DNA from 3 places in the Pseudoalteromonas sp. T1lg21 genome. Region 1 is predicted to be linked to each of the others. Evidence: predicted binding sites of a transcription regulator. Region 1 holds the regulator's gene; each other region holds the start of a gene.
The links. The regulator sigma-54, encoded in region 1, starts transcription at its own class of promoters, with help from an activator protein. The targets are predictions, from matches to a motif close to GTTGGCACGNNNNTNGNNT.
Positions count from the first base shown of each region.

Region 2: a site for sigma-54 is predicted at 3,431-3,449, ahead of flgB (flagellar basal body rod protein FlgB). Genes of this name have one in related genera too.
Region 3: a site for sigma-54 is predicted at 3,249-3,267, ahead of C2M25_RS01060 (DUF3192 domain-containing protein). Genes of this name have one in related genera too.

Region 1 is NZ_PQBX01000001.1:81,590-88,062, forward strand. It holds gene C2M25_RS00395 (YgiQ family radical SAM protein) at 1-381, shown strand, start outside; gene mgtE (magnesium transporter) at 460-1,818, opposite strand; gene C2M25_RS00405 (HPr family phosphocarrier protein) at 2,030-2,302, opposite strand; gene rapZ (RNase adapter RapZ) at 2,316-3,161, opposite strand; gene ptsN (PTS IIA-like nitrogen regulatory protein PtsN) at 3,162-3,614, opposite strand; gene hpf (ribosome hibernation promoting factor) at 3,618-3,905, opposite strand; gene C2M25_RS00425 (RNA polymerase factor sigma-54) at 3,933-5,429, opposite strand; gene lptB (LPS export ABC transporter ATP-binding protein) at 5,545-6,270, opposite strand; gene lptA (lipopolysaccharide transport periplasmic protein LptA) at 6,267-6,473, opposite strand, start outside.
Region 2 is NZ_PQBX01000060.1:152,069-158,541, reverse strand. It holds gene C2M25_RS14645 (flagellar basal body rod protein FlgF) at 1-274, opposite strand, end outside; gene flgE (flagellar hook protein FlgE) at 435-1,802, opposite strand; gene C2M25_RS14635 (flagellar hook assembly protein FlgD) at 1,855-2,538, opposite strand; gene flgC (flagellar basal body rod protein FlgC) at 2,552-2,983, opposite strand; gene flgB (flagellar basal body rod protein FlgB) at 2,986-3,396, opposite strand; gene C2M25_RS14620 (CheR family methyltransferase) at 3,532-4,362, opposite strand; gene C2M25_RS14615 (chemotaxis protein) at 4,384-5,316, opposite strand; gene flgA (flagellar basal body P-ring formation chaperone FlgA) at 5,459-6,163, shown strand; gene flgM (flagellar biosynthesis anti-sigma factor FlgM) at 6,242-6,473, shown strand, end outside.
Region 3 is NZ_PQBX01000001.1:221,116-227,588, reverse strand. It holds gene C2M25_RS01080 (1-acyl-sn-glycerol-3-phosphate acyltransferase) at 1-276, opposite strand, end outside; gene C2M25_RS01075 (SO_0444 family Cu/Zn efflux transporter) at 431-1,711, opposite strand; gene zntR (Zn(2+)-responsive transcriptional regulator) at 1,695-2,108, opposite strand; gene C2M25_RS01065 (D-2-hydroxyacid dehydrogenase) at 2,203-3,147, shown strand; gene C2M25_RS01060 (DUF3192 domain-containing protein) at 3,311-3,691, shown strand; gene C2M25_RS01055 (diguanylate cyclase) at 3,725-4,648, opposite strand; gene C2M25_RS01050 (response regulator) at 4,617-6,473, opposite strand, start outside.

The DNA of each region.
Region 1 (6,473 bases):
AACTTTTATCCATCGCCGATGGCTAATGCAACAACGATTTATCACACAGAGATGAACTCGTTGCGCAATATTAAAAACAATACTGAACAAGTGCCAGTACCAAAAGGTGCGCGTCAGCGTCGCTTACATAAAGCGATTTTACGCTACCACGATCCAGCTGGCTGGCCGATGATCCGCGAAGCGCTGAAAAAGATGGGCAAAGCAAACCTCATTGGTAAAGGGCCAAACTGCTTGGTACCTGAAGAAGGCCGTAATGAAAAAGCGGCGCAGGGGAAAGGTGGAAAAGGCCGTGCGGCACTGACGCGTCACACCGGGTTTAGCCAATTTAAAAAGGCCAATACGAAACCTAGAGTGGGTAAAAATAAGCAGCGCGCAAAGTAAATAGAAACAAATACGGCCCTTAAAGGGCCGTTTTTATTTATACCAATTCGCTTAATTAAGTATTATTGCGAATTGGTATTAGATCAATAACCAAGTCGCGGTGCCTAAAAAGGCAAAGATACCAACAATATCAGTGACGGTTGTCAGCACCACGCTCCCTGCAAGGGCTGGGTCTATTTTCATTTTTTTGAGGATTAGCGGAATACTCGCACCTGCAATACCGGCAGCGACAAGGTTCATAAACATTGCAAACGCTAAGACCGCACCGAGCTTAAAGTCCCATTGCCATAGAGCAACCACGCCAGCAATTAAGACTGACCAAATAACACCATTAAGCGCACCAATTGCTAGCTCTTTAAGTAGTAAGAAGCGTTGGTTAGTTTGGTTGATATGACCTACGGCTATACCACGAATAACCAGTGTCAGGGTTTGGCTGCCCGCAACACCTCCCATTGAAGGGACGATACCGTTTAGCACCGCCAAAATAGGTAAAATTGCTAAGGTGTTTTCAAAAAAGCTTGCCACAATGGCTGCTAGCAATGCGGTTAATAAGTTAACACCAAGCCAAATAGAGCGACGCTGCGAACTTTTTAGTACTGGCGCAAAGGTATCTTCTTCGTCGTCTAGACCCGCGAGGCTTAGCATGCTGTGCTCTGCATCTTCACGGATTACGTCAACGATATCATCGATGGTAATACGACCAAGCAAGTGGGCGTTATCATCAACAACAGGGGCTGAAATCCAGTTGTGTCGTTCGAACAGTTGCGCGACATCACTTTCATCCATCGAAATTGGAATTGACTCACAATCTTCATCCATTAAGTCTCTGACAATTTTATCGGATGAATTAGTGAGTAGGGTGGTTAACGAGAGCGCCCCTAAAAAGCAATTATGCTTATCTACCACGTACAGATCATCAGTGCCCTCTGGTAATTCGCCCCTTAAGCGTAAATAGCGTAGTACTACATCGAGGGTAACATCTGGACGAATGGTGACCGTATCGCTGTTCATCAAGGCACCAGCTGAGCGCTCTTGATAAGAAAGTGCTTGCGTTGCCCTTTCTCTATCTTGCGAGTCCATCGCGCTAACTACGTCTTGGTATACAGTATCAGGAAGACTACGTAGGACTTCACCTAAGTCATCGTCGTCCATGTCTTCTGTAGCTGCAGCGATGTGCTCAGGCTCCATCTGGGCAATAATGCCAAGACGTACATCTTCAGACAGTTCTTCTAGAACATCACCGCGGACATCTGGGTCAACCAGTTGCCAAAGCATACGACGAATTTTATGAGGAGAAGATTCAAGTAAAAGGGCTGTATCACAAGGCGCCGTTTTAGCTAACATACCGCGCACTTGAACAAATTGACCACTATTGAGTGACTTGGTCACTTGTTTGAGTTGTTGTAGTGGGTAATCTTGTTCAAAGGCTTCTGGCATTGGCGTCCTTACAACTGAAAAAAGTTTAAATAGGCTAAGCAAATACAGCATAGTTGCTTTGTGGTGTATTTGCAGAGATATCGTCGCACTGCGATAAATTTATTAAGAGTTTTGTAATTTAGAGAAGCGAGCGATATAAAAGTAGGATATTTAAAGGGAATTTTAAATATCCGAATTAAGTTTACCGTAAACCCCGAAGGCTTAGCAAATGCTATTCTTGCTCGTGAAAGCGTTGCGCAATTAATTCGCCAATTGCCGTTAATGCGGCATCAGCATCCGGGCCTTCGCATACAACGCGAACTTCTTTACCTTGGCTGCTTTCAAGTAGCATTAACGCTAACACGCTGTCGCCTTCGGCTTCTTTATCGTCTTGATAAAGCGTAATTTTGGCATCAAATTGCAGCGCTAATTGCGCCAAAACAGTGGCAGCACGAGCATGTAAACCAAGTTTATTTTGAATTAAAAAAGTATCTTCAGCGTGCATTCTAGGTGCCTAATTAAATGTCTTGTTCACGGTGACGAATTTTTACATTGGCATGGCTTTTCGCAAAGCTTTCACCAATTGTTTGCGCTAAATAAACAGAGCGGTGTTGGCCACCGGTACAACCAATTGCAATAGTTAGGTAACTGCGGTTATTGCGCTCTAAATGTGGCAACCATGTTTGCACAAAGGTCTGTATTTGCCATGTGAACTTTTGCACTATGCTGTGGCTCGCAAGATAATCTTTTACTGGTTGATCAAGGCCTGTTAGCGGCTTTAAATCTGGCTCCCAGTGTGGATTAGGTAAAAAGCGTGCATCAAATACGTAGTCAGCTTCTTTTGGTATACCGTGCTTAAAGCCAAACGACATAAAGGTGATAATCAGCTTTTTATCTTTTTTACCTAAGATCTTTTCGCGAATTGATTCAGCTAACTGATGAACACTCAAATCAGTGGTATCAATCATAAAATCAGCACGAGTGATCAGTACATCGAGCAAGATTTTTTCTTGTTTAATAGCAAGATCGAGTGGCAAAGAATCAATCGATAATGGATGTAAGCGGCGTGTTTCTGAAAAGCGCTTTATCAGGGTTTGATCATCACTATCTAAGTAAAATAGCGTTGGGTTTGCAAACCCTGGTAGGTATTCAAGAATATCGTTAAATTCTTGCTGCTCTTTCGGTAAGTTACGTACGTCGATACTGACTGCTATTTTATCGTAATTATCAGATACGCTACGTACGAGTGAAGGCAGCAAATTCACTGGAATATTATCAACGCAATAATAGCCTAAGTCTTCAAGTACTCGTAAAGCGACCGATTTACCTGAGCCTGAGCGACCGCTGATAATGATTAATTCCATTTATGCCTCTGCTGATATGACCTGAAACAGTTGCTGATCGGTTGTAGCACTGCGTAACTGTTTACAAAATTCTTTATCTTTAAGTCTATCAGCAATTGTTGATAAGGTCTTTAGGTGAAGCTGACAGTCACCATCTGGTACGATGAGTGCCACAAATATATCAACCGGGCGGTTATCAATAGCATCAAAATTGATGGGTGATTCACTCACTATGATAAACGCATGGGGTTCATCGGCACCGCTCATTCGACCATGGGGAATAGCAATACCGCGACCGATGCCGGTGCTGCCTAGTTTTTCTCGGTTGAGCAAAGCATCTAGGATATCTTGTTGCGATAAATGAGGAAGCTGCTGGTGGGCCAGTTCGCTGATATATTCAAGAATTCTTTTTTTGCTATTAAAAAGGACCGCAGCTTTGCTGCAGTCCTGGTTAGTAAGTGAACTTAGTTTCATAATTTAATGTCGAGCTAATTTCTCTTTGTGTTTAATGACTTGGCGATCAAGCTTATCGATCAGTGAGTCAATGGCTGCGTACATATCTTGATGTTCTGTCGAAGCGAACAATTCGCCTCCGTTTACATGTAAAGTTGCTTCTGCTTTTTGGCTTAATTTTTCTACATCTAGAATGACATGAACATTATTTATATGGTCAAAATGCCTTTCTAGTTTCGCAAACTTGGTGTTTACATAGTCTCTTAATGAATCAGTGATTTCTACATGACGACCAGTTAAATTTAGTTGCATAAGCATTTTTCCTTCTATGTAAAACGTCTAAATCAAACTCTTGCGCTGATTAGACGGAGGTATTGCTAGAGACTCACGATATTTTGCAATTGTACGTCTAGCTACTTTAATTCCTTGCTCAGCCAATATATCTGCAATTTTACTATCACTCAATGGTTTAGCTGAGTTTTCTGCGGCCACTAACTTCTTGATTAAAGCGCGTATTGCCGTAGAAGAACACTCACCACCATTTTCGGTGCTGACATGGCTTGAGAAGAAATATTTCAACTCAAAAATACCCCTCGGGGTATGCATATATTTTTGCGTTGTTACACGTGAAATTGTCGATTCATGCATTTCGACCATTTCAGCAACATCATTTAGCACCATCGGCTTCATCGCTTCAGGGCCGTGCTCAAAGAAAGCTTGTTGTTGTTGAACGATACAGTTGGTTACTTTTAATAACGTATCGTTACGGCTTTCTAAGCTCTTAATAAACCACTTTGCCTCTTGTAAGTGAGAGCGAATAAATTGGCTGTCGCTACTCGATTTTACTGAGCGAGACATAGCCGCATATTGGCTGTTTACTCTAATCTTTGGCATACAATCTGGGTTTAACTCAACCACCCAGCGACCTTTTACTTTTTTCACTGATACATCAGGTATAACGTACTCAGATTCTTCGCGTACTATGCTATCCGCAGGCTTAGGATTTAAGCTGTGAATAAGCGTCATCACTTCTTTAAGCTCATTTTCTTTAAGCTTAGTCTTTTTCATCAAAGTGCGATAGTCGCGACTCGCTAATAATTCGATATGCTCAGATAAAACCATTTTAGTTTCAGCTAAATATGGTGTGCTAGCGTCAAATTGACGAAGCTGAATACACAGGCATTCTTGTAAACTGCGCGCGCCAATACCAACAGGATCGAATAATTGTATTCTTTTTAAGACCGCTTCAACTTCATCAAGTTCGATTTCTTCTTCATCGTTATTTTGATTAAAGCTTTCGACAATATCTTCACAGCTGATCGTTAAAATACCTGAGTCGTCTATGGCTTCTACTATGGCTACGGCAATCGCTTCGTCAGTTGGGCTAAATGGCGTGAGCTGTAATTGCCACATTAGGTATTCTTGTAGGGTTTCAGTTGATGCGCCTTGGTAAATAGACTCATCTTCAGGCATAGGTCCTGATGATGTTGATGGGGCAGCACTCATGTACTCGTCCCACGTGACGTCCATTGCTAAGTCATCACTTACGGTGTCTTTATTGAGGGCGTCACTGCTTTCTTGCTCGTATTCGCTAGGTGCTTCTTCTGCAGACGCGCTTAGTTGCATATCGTCAGATTCAGCTTTTTGCTCATTCTTACCGATACTTTCTTCGTTGTAATCAGCCTCTTCCACTTCAAGTAGGGGATTACTATCAAGCGCTTCTTGAATTTCTTGCTGGAGATCCAATGTACTGAGCTGCAACAAACGAATCGCTTGTTGCAGTTGTGGAGTCATTGTAAGTTGCTGGCCCATGCGCAGCTGTAATGATTGCCTCATGTATCCCTAACAATCCTTTTTAAGTTATCGATGACTGTGCTGTGACAGTTAAAAAATTATCGATTTATTGTCATTGTTATAAGTCTAGCAGATGCTCTAGTCGGTGGCGTAATGGTTACAGCCTGAATTGCTCGCCTAGATATACATCACGTACAGTTTGGTCAGCTAATACGTGCTCAGGTGTGCCTGATGCAATTAGCTCCCCATGAGAAACAATGTAGGCTTTTTCACAAACATCAAGGGTTTCTCTAACATTATGGTCAGTAATGAGTACCCCAATACCGCGGTTTTTTAGGTGCTCAATAATTTTCTTTATATCTAACACTGAAATTGGATCAACACCAGCAAAAGGCTCATCTAAAAGGATAAATTTAGGATTTGCGGCTAATGCGCGAGCAATTTCAACGCGGCGACGTTCGCCACCTGACAGCGCCATACCTTGGCTGTCACGGATATGTTGAATGCTAAATTCGTCGAGTAAGCTGTTTAGCGTTTCTTCGCGGGTGGTTTTATTTAGATCTTTACGGGTTTCTAAAATTGCCATCAAGTTTTGATAAACCGTCAACTTTCTAAAAATTGACGACTCTTGCGGCAGATAACCAATACCTAAACGTGCGCGGCTATGCATTGGTAAAAGCGTAATGTCGTTATCATCAATGCTGATTTTACCTTTGTCGCTAGGTACTAAGCCTACAATCATATAGAAGGTTGTCGTTTTACCTGCGCCATTTGGACCAAGTAAACCAACAATGCTGCCAGCTTCAACTTCAAGGCCTACATTTTTAACCACTTGGCGGCCTTTGTAGCTCTTAGCTAAAAGCTCTGCTTTTAATGTGCTCATGGTTGGCCTTTGTTATCTTTTTTGTTTTCAACTGGAACGAGGATCGTGTGTACGCGATCTGTTGAGTTTTCGTCTTTTTCTGCGCTGATCAGCTGTTGAGCCATATCGTAGGTAATGCTTTTGGCCGTTACTTTTTGACCCGATTGAGTGACTTCAGCTTCGCCATTGAGTGTTAAGAAGCGTTTCGCAACATCGTAACGTAC
Region 2 (6,473 bases), on a different contig from region 1:
CTTGTACACTCAGCCAACCACGGTCACTCATAGCAATATCAAGCTCACGGCCAGTTTCTACATAACCACCAGATTGCATGTTAGATCCTGGGCGTTCTTGCATTGCAAACACCCTAGATGGCAGACCTTCCCCGAAGGCTTGCATAGAGCGAGCTTGTGCAAAATCAGCTTTAAAGCCAGTGGTGTTAGCGTTCGCAAGATTGTTAGCCTTGAGCTCAAGACCGCGCAAACTTTGCTTAGCACCCGACATGGCAATGTAGACCATTTTGTCCATAACATTGACTCACTAAAAATATGATAACTAAGAAATGCAATAAAAGTGCCAAAGTAAAATTGACGCTGAAATAGGAGAGAAAAATGAGCTGCTAGAATGAAAAAAGGCTGCCAATAGAGGGAGCAGCCTTCGTGTCGGATTATGCTTAGAGCCGTTAAGATTAACGGATCTGTAGGATGTTTTGTTGTAGCGTTGAGTTAACCTCAAGCGCACGTGAGTTAGCTTGGAAGTTACGCTGCGCACTAATCAAATCAACAAGTTCATTCGTTAAGTTAACATTTGATTGCTCAAGTGCTGATGAGTTGATTGAACCTAAAGTACCTGAACCTGGTTCACCAGCAATTGGCTCACCTGACGTTAAACTCTTCTTCCAAGAAGTATTACCTACTTGCTGTAAACCTTGTGAGTTCGAAAAACGAACCATTGCAACTTGACCTAAGAACGAGGTATCACCATTACTATACGATGCAACAATTTTACCATCAGAGCCGATATCAATACCCGATAGACGACCTACCGTCGCACCGTCTTGCTCAAGTGCTTTCACTTCAAAGTTACTTGCATATTGAGTTGGTACTTTATTCGCTGTTGCCGCTTCATCACGCCAGTTCATTGTTACATCATCTGGGAAGCTCGCACCATTAGAAAGTAAATCAGATAGACCTGTTGCAGCACCGGCACCATTTGGTAGGGTTAAAGGATTAAAAGTTGTATCTGTATTTGCTACACCATCCGTGCTAAGTGGTAAACCGCTCGCATCAAATTGGAATGTAGTTAATGGAGTATAAGGTGTTGTTGTTTGCTCTACACCACTAGAATCAAATGGCTTTTCATCAAGTGTTGCATACACTTCCCACTCATTCTCATTACCTGTAGTCGCTGAGTCAGTTTTCACAAAGAAGAATTGTAAAATATGTGGCTCACCTAATGAATCATATACAGTTGTCGACGTTGAACTGTTGTAAGTCGCACTTGTTTCAGGATCAAATGGTGTCACTGTTGGCGCAGAGGCACGAGAATCAAGGTTAAATGATGAGTAAACATTCGTCGTTGCACGCGGTGAACCTGAAGCATCAGGAATTTGTAGTGCAGATGAAGTACTTAAACTAACAGAGGTTGTATCACCGGTTGCTTCATCAACAGGGAAACCTTGTAAGTAATTGCCGCTCGCATCAACAATAAAGTTATCTTTATTAAGTTTGAACGCACCAGCACGCGTATAAGTAAAGTCTTGTGCACCTAAGTCATTAGCCATTGCGAAGTAACCTTCACCCGTAATCGCTAAATCTAAAGAGTTATTTGTGAATGATAACGAACCTTGGTGGAATTGCTGTGCCACCATGGTTGTTCTTACACCGTCACCATTTTTTGTTTTACCAGAGCTAAATACTGATGATGCGTACACATCAGCAAACTCTGCACGAGACTCTTTGAAGCCCGTAGTATTCACGTTCGCAATGTTATTTGCGGTAACGTCTAAATCTTTTTGCGCGGCTGCTAAACCTGTTAATGCAATATTGAAGCTCATAACTCACCTCTAACCTATCTCTTAGCCTAAGCTAACCCAAACCTTTTTTTACTTATGCGATTTCAGCTATATCAGTCAGCCTAACCGCACCCTCTTTTGTATTTACGATAATGCCGCTGCTACCATTGATATTGACACTTTCAATATTTTTAAAGGTCGCCATTGGCAGGCTGCTGTAGTCACCATTTACATAGCCTTCAGCACTGATGTCATACTCACCTTCAGGGAGTACATTGCCATCGTTATCTTTGCCATCCCACTCAAAACGCAGTGCACCTGCTGACTGAGATCCTAAATCAATGGTGCGTACTAACTGGCCTGATGAATCTGTAATTCTCAGCGTCAGTGTTTCAACCGCTGTTTCTGCAACCACCGAGCCTTTTGCTGCATTTTCACCATCAAAATCAATGGTGTCAGATTCAAGCAGTGCTTGTTTTCCCACAAGTGTTGAAGCTTGTAATGCAGAGTTCGATGTCATTGACGCAGTGAGTGAATCAAACTTTTCATTTAAGTTTGAAATACCTTCAGCCATAGTGAAGTTCGTCATTTGCGCAATCATTTGATCGTTATCTGCTGGATTACTCGGATCCTGGAACGACAACTGCTGTGTTAACAACGAAAAGAAATCTTCCTGAGAAAGCGTGTTGTTGTCTTCTTCAGTTGTTTGCGTATTGCTTTGATTCCAACGCAAGCTATCCAAATAGGATGATGATGCAGAGCTGATGTCGTTACTCATAACTTATCCTCGATTACCGTTGTCCTAACAACAGTGTTTTACTTAACATTTGCTTAGCTGCATCAGCAACTTGCACATTTGTTTGGTAAGAGCGAGAGGCAGAAATCATATTTGCCATTTCTTCTACGACATTAACGTTAGGTTTGTAGATATAACCGTTTTCATCCGCACTTGGATGGTTCGGGTTATATTCAATTTGTAGTGGCTTATCGCTCTCTACAATGCCTAACACTTTAACGCCTACAGAAGAGCCCTGAGGATTGCTTTGTGATGATGACGCTTTAGTCAACTCAGCGGCAAAAACAGGATGGCGCGCTCGGTACGTTTTGTCTTGGCTAGAACTAATCGTATTCGCATTCGAGATATTACTGGCTGTGGTATTTAGGCGAACATTTTGCGCGGTCATACCGGTTGCTGAAATATCAAAAACATTATACAAACTCATGATTAAGCTCCTTGACTACCGAGGGCTTTTTTAAGGCCTGAAATTTTACTACTCATAAATTGCAGGCTTGCCTGATACTCTAATGAGTTTTGTACATACAAGTTTCGTTCCACTTGTATATCAACAGAGTTACCATCACCTGTATCTGCTTGATTTGGCGTACGAAACATTTCTGCACTACCAACAAAACGACTGCCTCCGGCAATATGTTTTGCATCGGTTCGAACCATGCTGTTGCCGCCCTGTTGGTTGCTTTTTGCCGCTTTTAATGCCGAGGCAAAATCGATATCTTTCGCTTTGTAGCCCGGCGTATCAGCATTAGCGATATTTGTCGCTAATAACTCAGCGCGTTGTGAACGGATCAACATCGCATGAGGATGAACACCAAATGCTTTATCAAAACTGATAGCCATAACCATCTCCAAAAAATTGACTCTACAGGGGATAATGCAAAAGGTAAGCCAAAAATAAAGAGTGATTTTTAATTATATAAGATGTTGAAAAATAGGTTTATTTAGCAACCTAAGAACTAGGTTGCTAAGGAGAGTTTACTTTTTCTGATAGATGATACCCGGGTTACAACGAACCATATCAAAGCTATCACTTAAGCCCGCCATTGACTCTGACGCACCTAAAAACAGGTAGCCTTTTGGGTTTAAAGCTTGCGCAAACTGTGCAATGATTTTCGCTTTTACTTCCGGTGAGAAGTAAATCAACACATTGCGGCAGAATATAATGTCAAACTTGCCCATTAAAGCGTATGAATCCAATAAGTTTAAATGTCTAAAGCTGACCATTTTTCTTATTGGGTCAATAACCTGAGCCATTCCATTGCCGCTGTCTTTAAAGAATTTTTGACGTCTTTCCATCGACAGACCGCGAGCAAGTGCCAAGGCGTCATACTCAGCATTTTTACACATATCAAGCATGGTATTAGAAATATCAGTGCCAATTATTTGCGCACCCATTTTTAATACTCCCGGATTTTTAGACTGAAACTCGGCAACCGACATGGCAATTGAATACGGCTCTTGCCCTGATGAACTTGCCGCTGACCATATTTTAAGTGGCCTACGCACATCTTTAAGCTCAGGAAACAGCTTAGTTTTCAATAATTCAAACGGGTATTGATCACGAAACCAAAGCGTTTCATTGGTGGTCATCGCATCAACCACAGCGGCACGAAGCTGCCTCTCGTGAGGACTTAAAGTTTTACTTACCAACTGTGATAATGACTCAACATTAAAGCGAGCCATCAGCGGTGCAAGACGACTTTTAACTAAATACAGTTTGTTGTCACCAAGCACGATGCCACATTGTTGCTCTAAGAAAGAGCGGAATTGATCGTATTCGCTTTGTTGTAAATGCTTATTTTCCAAAGTAATACCACCTATAAATAATTAATCACAATGAACCCACTTTTTCACAGCTGTTGCTAATTCATCTGGGTTAAATTTTGCAATAAAATCATCGGCACCTACTTTTTCAATCATTGCTTGGTTAAATACCCCACTTAGAGAGGTATGCAAGATCACATGTAAAGGTGATAATTTTGGATCTGCTTTGATTTCGGCGGTCAGTGTATAACCATCCATTTCTGGCATTTCTACATCTGATATCAATAAGCCAACGCGCTCAGTGATATCATTTTTACAATCCAGCTGAGCAATCTCGCGTAAACGTAATAATGCTTCTTTACCGTTTTTAGCAAGCTCAGTTTGCACACCTAACGGTTCAAGCGCTCGTTTCACTTGATTTCGAGCGACCGCAGAGTCATCTGCAATAAAGACGATACGCTCGCCTAAATCACGCTGAATTTCGCCATCACCAACAACCTCAGCACTCACTTCGGTGTTCACTGGGCAAATTTCATTTAAGATTTTTTCAACGTCAAGAATTTCAACTAACTCGTTTTCAATTTCTGTGACTGCTGTTAGGTATGAATAACGACCAGCACCTGATGGTGGTGGCATTATTTTTTCCCAGTTCATATTAACGATACGTTCAACACCGCCAACTAAGAAACCTTGCACTGAACGGTTATACTCGGCAATGATGATAAAACTGTCTTTAATGTTTTCGATTGCAGGGCCACCCACAGCCATCGATAAATCAATCACTGAGATAGTCTGACCACGGATATGCGCAACACCACGAATGTACGCATTTGATTTTGGCATGTTAGTAAGTGGTGGGCATTGCAGAACCTCTCTTACTTTAAACACGTTGATACCAAAGCGTTGTCGCCCTCTGAGTTTGAATAATAGTAATTCAAGGCGGTTTTGCCCAACCAACTGAGTACGCTGGTTAACTGAGTCTAAAATGCCTGCCATTTCAATCTCCTAAAGATAAACAATCAGAGCTGGAACAATAATTGCCTTCTTTGTGTTAAAGCTACATAAGGTTACGAAGCGTCTGTTTTTTGACGCAAAATATTTATACCTTGTTTTCAACAATAAGCATAGTCGAAACAATATGAGTTTGTTAAAAAAAAGCCGAAGATACAGTGTTTTTTATTTTCTTACTAGCCTGTTGTTTGCAACACAACTACAGGCTGAAGTTTATAATAACGAGCAACTTCAACAAATCGCTGTCGATTTTGTTAGTGAACAGCTCCCTGATCTGGACACCACACCGCAAATTAGTGCTTTACCATTAGATGGTCGCATTCCAGAGAGACTGTGTGAGTCACCAATAAACAAAGAGTTACCGACAGAGCCTCCTTTTAATCGGCAGGTAACTGTACAACTTAAGTGCCAAGACTTAAATAGTTGGACCCAATACGTTCACGTTCGCATTATAGAGCTCGAACCTGTGGTTGTTGTTACCACTAATTTAGCACGTGGCGAGGTTATTCGAGCAGAGCACTTGCGCCTAGAAATGAAACCTAAACAATTTGTCAGAACGCAATATGTACAAGATGAGACTATACTCATTGGTAGTCGCAGTAAGCGCAATTTACGTGATGGCACACCTATTGTTATGAGCCAAGTTTGTATGGTTTGTAAAGGCGATAACGTTACTATTTATGCTTCGTTAGGCGGTTTGAGAATTAAAACCACTGGAATTGCTTTAGAAGATGGTACGTTAGACGAATTAGTACGTGTAAAAAACAAAAAATCAGGTAAAGTATTAAATGCACGTGTGGATGGGGTCGAGTCTGTACAAGTAAATATTTAATTTTTTATATTTATGCTAAAGTATCCGCTGTGCCCGCCGATATAAAGGCATATGTTGGGTAATGTATAGGTCAAAATTATGGTAAGCAATGTCAATAATGGTCAACAACAAACTTCTGTGTTGACAAATACCAAGCAAAAAAAGCTTGATTTACAAAAAGATAATGCTAATGCAGCCGCTGCGAAATCGGCCGCACCAAAAGCAAGTGCAGATTCTGTGAGCTTAACTCCTCAAGCTAGACAGCTTAAATCTTTGCAAGAAAAAGCTGAGCAGTCATCAGGCTTCGACAGCAACAAAGTTGCTGAGCTGA
Region 3 (6,473 bases), 140 kb from region 1:
TACTTCTGAAGTCGTACGGGTGATTAGTTTATTTAAATAATCAGCCACTTCATGCTGAACTTGCTCAACCGATGCGGTGTTGCCCCACTTTTTACGCAGCTGACTGCGCACTAATGGGCGAGTAATAAATGGGAAGTTCGATAAAAAGCGCGGTAGGTTATACTTAGCGATTACATCTACAAAGGCATTATCAGCAATCAAACGCGCTACTGAATCAGCTACTTCATCATCATTGTAAGGTCTTATGTCGGCGTATTTATCCACACTTTCACTCATTAAAAACTACTTAAGTTAAAAAACGGCACGCAGAGCGTGCCGTTAAAAATAATTGGCGGATTATAACTCAGGCAATTTTAAATGCGAACCGAGACGCGGTAGTTAACCAAGTTAAATGCCAGTAAATTTAAAAAAATTATTTTACAACAAACAATTACGCAATGCTCTTACCAGTTTGAGACGACTTTTTTAATACCATTTTTAGCAGTAATCTAAGGATTAAAATTGCCAATACAATACCTGCTATCAGGCTTAACCAATGTGGTAGAACTTCATGCTCTTCACCCATCATCGGCGCCACCACAAAACCATATTGCGCCACTAAATAATCGGTTAAAAAGCCAAATGCCAGCGCCGTACCAATCACCCCAATTAGGTAGGCAAATACCGCACGCTTGCCAAGCTCTTTTCCAACCACACCAAGCGTTGCAATGTTGGTTGCCGGCCCTGCCAACATAAACACCAGCACCGCCCCTGGAGACACACCACTGAGTAATAAGCCTGCCGCAATAGGTGTCGATGCAGTCGCACAGATATACATAGGAATACTGATTAAAATAACCACCAGCATCGCAAAAATACCATTACCCCACTGGCTTAAAAAAGATTCTGGAACATAAGTTTGTACCAGAGCAGCAAAGAATAAACCGATCATTAACCAAATCATGGTGTCTTCAAGCAGCTTGTTACAACTAAAGCTCACCGCACGTTTCAGTTTGCTAAAACGACTTTCAACGGCTTTAGTTGACTGCTCACTGCTACAACAGCTTTTCTGCGAAGGTGCTGCTTTTTCAGTTGCGCAACTGTGTTGTGGCTCCTGAATTGGTTGCGATCCCTTGCTACTACAACAACTTGTTGTTTTAACAGGCTCAAGCTCTTGAGGTGTTTGCTTACTACAACAACTTTGTGCGGGCTTAGCAGTTGCCTCTTTACTGCAACAGCTCGTTGTGGTCTTATGCTCAGGTTGTTTACTACTACAACAAGAGTCTTTTTTAGTAGTTTCTTGATCTGATTGTGTACTTTGCGGTTGATGAAGTTCACTGTCTTTGCCCACTAAGACACCGGCCACAATGGCACTGCACACGGCGGCAATAGGACGTATCACCGCCATAAATGGGCCAAGCAACACATAAGATACCGAAACCGAATCGACCCCAGTTTCAGGGGTTGAAACTAAAAATGCCGTGGTGGCACTTTTTGACGCCCCCGCCCTTCTTAAACCAATAGCCGCAGGGATCACACCACATGAACACAAGGGCATTGGAGCACCAATAAAGGCTGCTTTAACTGTGGTCCATAACCCTTCTTTGCCTAAATGCCGATTAAGAAAGTTAGCAGGCAAATACACATTGAGAAGACCCGCTATGAATAAGCCCAGCATTAACCAAGGCGCTGAGAGTAAAAATAGATGCCAAAAATTATTGAGTAAGTCCATCGATATCCTCCAGCGTCGTTAGTATTGAACAGTTTTCAGCAGGCTCTTCGCCGCCACAACATTTATCTGCTAATAATGAAAGTGAGTCATAAAAGCGAGTAAGCTCTGCAATTCGTTGTGCAACGAGATCGCGTTTTTGTAACGTCATTTCTTTAACTTCATGACAAGAATGCTGATCTTTATGAAACTTGATTTGCAATAGCTCTTTGATCTCAGCCAGACTAAAGCCAACATTCTTTGCTCTGAGAATAAACGCCATTTGTTTATAGTCATTCTCAGAATAAAAACGATATCCCACGTCTGAGCGCGAACTTGGCGTTAACAAACCATGCTTTTCGTAGTACCTTAGCGTATCTGTTGAGACACCCAACTGGCGTGCAAACTCACCTATTTTCATCACCGTCTCCATTGTGAAGCGTTTAATTATTATGCTCACTATAAACCTTGGAGTACACCCCAAGGTCAAGCAATAAATTAAAAAAGGAAAGCACATGAATATTACTGTCCTTGATGCAGCAACATTAGCCAACACGTCGTTAGATGCCCTAGCGCAATTAGGTAAATTAACCTGTTACGACTTAACCGCCCAAGAACAGGTTGTTGAGCGCTGCCAAGATGCCGATGTCGTTGTTAGTAATAAAGTGGTGATTGATCAACACGCCATGAGCAAATTACCTAATTTAAAATTAATATGTGTTGCAGCGACAGGGACTAACAACATTGATTTAGGTGCAGCAAAAGAGCATGGCATCGCAGTGACCAATGTCGCAGGTTATTCAACACCGAGTGTAGTGCAGCATACCTTTACCCTCATCACTAATTTACTGGGTAATACTCACAGATTCATTAATGATTGCCAGCAAGGCTTATGGCAACAAAGCCCCATGTTTTGCCGTTTAGATTACAGCTTTAATGAAATTGCCGGCAAAACACTGGCTATTGTTGGTTATGGCTCGCTGGGTAAAGCCGTTGCCGATGTAGCGCGTGCCTTTGGTGCCAATGTCATCATCAGTGAACGAAAAGGCCAAACGCCTCGTGAAGGTCGTGTTAGTTTCAATGATGCCCTGACCACTGCTGATATTATTAGTGTTCACTGCCCGCTTACTGATGAAACACGCAACCAAATCGCTGCGGCAGAATTAAGCATGATGAAACCGTCAGCTATCATCATTAATACTGCTCGTGGTGGGATCATCAATGAGGCCGATTTAGCTGATGCATTAGCTAATAATGTCATTGCCGGAGCCGGTGTTGATGTACTCAGTAAAGAACCCGCAGAGCAAGAAAACCCGCTGGCACAATACAAAGGTGCAAACTTATTACTTACCCCACACATTGCATGGGCCAGCCAAGAATCTATCGTGCGCTTAGTTAACGAAATTGCGTTAAATATCCAAGCATTTAATCAAGGCGAAATGCGTAACAGGTTGGTCTAAATCGCAATTTATTAGTCAATAGAGCTAAGTAGTTAGTAATTTATAACTTAGCCTTTTGACTAAAAACAACATAAACAATTGATTTAGTTATGATTTAAAAGTTTGGCAAGCAGTTTGCTATTAAGTGAATAACTAAAAAACAATTTCTTCGGGATAAAAGAACATGAAAAAAGCACTTCTAATTGCCGCGCTAACTGCACCATTTTTAACTGGTTGTGTCATTGCTGTTTCTGACGGTGAAGCCGATACACATTGGGCGGGAAGCTCATCTAGCTGGCAGCAACAACATAAAAATAATCGTGAAGTGATTTCTAACCTTGCATTAGATACCAGCTACCAAACGGTATTAAACAAACTAAATACACCTAACTTTACCGAGTTATTAAAGCAAGGTGATGATGTGTATCAAGTATTATTCTATGCAACGCATAGCATTCACTCTGATGGCAAGATGACTAAAGACGAGTGTACGCCACTTGTATTTAAAAATGATAAGTTAATTGGCGTGGGTGATACGATTTATAAATCACTTAGCAATGGCTAATAAGAAATTTAAAATGGGTGAGTAGGCAATCGCCTACTCATGTTCATTTACTGCGATCATTCTCGATACTATCTGATCTCGCCCTGCATCCTTAGCCTGATAAAGACCTAAATCAGCCTCCTCTAGTAAGGTTTGCTCAGCATAAACCTGACCATTTTCAGTGGTCGCAATACCAATACTAATTGTGACATGGTCAGCATTTAGCGACGCTTTGTGTGGAATGTTTAACTCATTCACGGCATTGCGCAATTTATTTGCAAACGAGATAGCCTCTTTCACTGAAGTATTGGGTAACACTGCCGCAAACTCTTCACCACCATAACGCGCAACAAAGTCACTGCCTCGTTCACACGCCCCAACTAAGGCATGAGCAATTTGTTTTAAGCAATCATCACCAGCTCGGTGACCATAGCAATCGTTGTAACGTTTAAAGTGATCAACATCCATCAGTAACACCGATAACGGGGTTTGATCCCGACGGCAACGACGCCACTCTCGTGCTAAATTTTCATCCAGATAACGTCGATTTGGGATCTCGGTTAGGCCATCAATTGAGGCGAGCATTTCGAGTAAGTCATTTTTTTGTTTGATCAACAGCTGGTTACGCACTCGGGCACGCACGATAGCAGCACTAAATGGTTTAGTGATGTAATCCATCGCGCCTAATTCAAGGCCTTTGGCTTCATCATCGTGACTGGTATTGGCAGAAATAAATATTACGGGCAGCATACTGGTTGTTGCGCTTTCTTTTAACTTAGTAAGCACTTCGTAGCCGTCAATGCCTGGCATCACAATATCCAAGATCAACAAATCAACAGTCTGCGTTTTTAAAAACGTCAGAGCTTTTTCGCCACTCCCAACACAAAAAACATCATAGTCTTGCTGCAATGTTTTCTCTAATACCAAGCGGTTTAACGGATCGTCATCAACAATCAGTACCTTGGCTCTTTTCAACATCAGTAGATCCTTGTTCGATGATAAATGCGATGACCTGTTTTATTTGCCATTGCAACTCATCATTTAATTGTTCGGGCAGTTCGCCATCTACCTTAAGCCTAGCTTCACATTGCTGAGCGCACGCTGACAATCGCTTAAAACCGAGATTTCCGGCTGACCCTTTTACATTATGAACCACACGGACCAACTCATCGGTAGTTTTTAATGTACAGATTTGTAATAACTGCTCTGCTGCCATAGTCGCAAACTTTGATAACATAGTTAATACTAACTTAGTATTGTTTGCAAACTGAGACAGTATAAAAGCTTGATCAAAAAAGACTTCTTTTGTGTTATCAAGTTCACTCATTGCTAAAAACAACTTACTAGCAACAATCGGTTTAGTTAGGTGTTTATTCATCCCCGCCGCGATTGAATGCTCAATATCCTCACTTTCACTGTGTGCAGTGAGTGCGTAAATCGGCATTTGCTCTTTGGTGAATGACTGACGAATAATACGCGTTGCCTGGCAACCATCCATCTCTGGCATCTGAATATCCATAAAAATGAGATCGGGCCTTAAGCTATTTGCCAGCTCAATGCCTTTTTCACCATTTTTTGCACACACAACGGTGACATCAATTTGCTCTAGAATACTTTTAATAATGCTTAAATTAAGCGGGTTATCATCCACAGCGAGTACTAAAAGCCCTGATAAGTCAGTACTTGAAGGCAGTGAAACCAGCGCTTTTTTCACAGGCTCTGCGGCTTTATCAAGCTGTAAGCAAAAGCAAAATTCACTGCCTTTACCTTTTTCGCTTTCAAGTTTAATTTCGCCTCCCATTAACGCAACTTCGTACTTAACAATCGCTAAGCCTAGACCCACCCCCTGATGAGAGCGCGTTAATGATTCATCACCTTGAGTAAATGCATCAAATAAGCGGCTTTGATCTGCCTTGCTAATACCAATGCCCGTGTCTTTAACAGTAAAACAAATGAGTTGCTGCTCAGCTGACTCTTCTACCAACATTAAGTTTAATATTACTGTGCCTTGCTCGGTGAATTTGGCTGCGTTTGTCAGTAAATTAGCTAATACCTGCTGCAAGCAAATCTGATCACCCATCAAGTTATCGCTAATGCTTTTATCGCATTCAACTTTAAATTCGATATCTTTATTTGCACATAAAGGAGCGGTAATCCCCTCACAGTAGTCGATTAAGTCAGGCACACTAAAAGGGGCTTTATTAATTTGCACTTGCGAGCTTTCGGCGCGGGCAAAATCGAGCATACGATTCAGTAAAGTTAGTAAGCTATTGGCCGCTGATTTTGCCTGTTCGGCATGGTTGCGCTGCGGCTGTGTTAAACCTTGTAAAGCGATAACATCAATTAAGCCTAATACAGCATTAAGTGGTGTGCGTATTTCATGACTGAGGTTAGCAATAAAGCGGCTTTTAGCTAATGTTGCCCGCTCAGCATCATCTTTTGCTTTTACTAAATCCGTCACATCCTGTACATGAACAACATAGTAATCAGGTGTTTGCTCAGCATTCCAAACTAATGACACACTAATTTGTAGCCAGCGCTGCTGCTCTTGTTGTTCAAGACTAAAGTGATAAACTTTTTTCTTCTCATGCAATAGCTCTGTCAGGGTATTTTTTAACGTCTGATAAGACTGTTCAGCAAATAAGTCTATTAATTTAAGATCATTGGCGTTTTCAATTGCAAAGATTTTACGTGCCGCTTTGTTTGCTTGCAGCACCTGATCGTCAAGCGATACCAACAGCACCCCATTTGCAGCATATTCCATGGCACTGCGTAATTTTGCTTCGGAGCTTTGTAATGCATT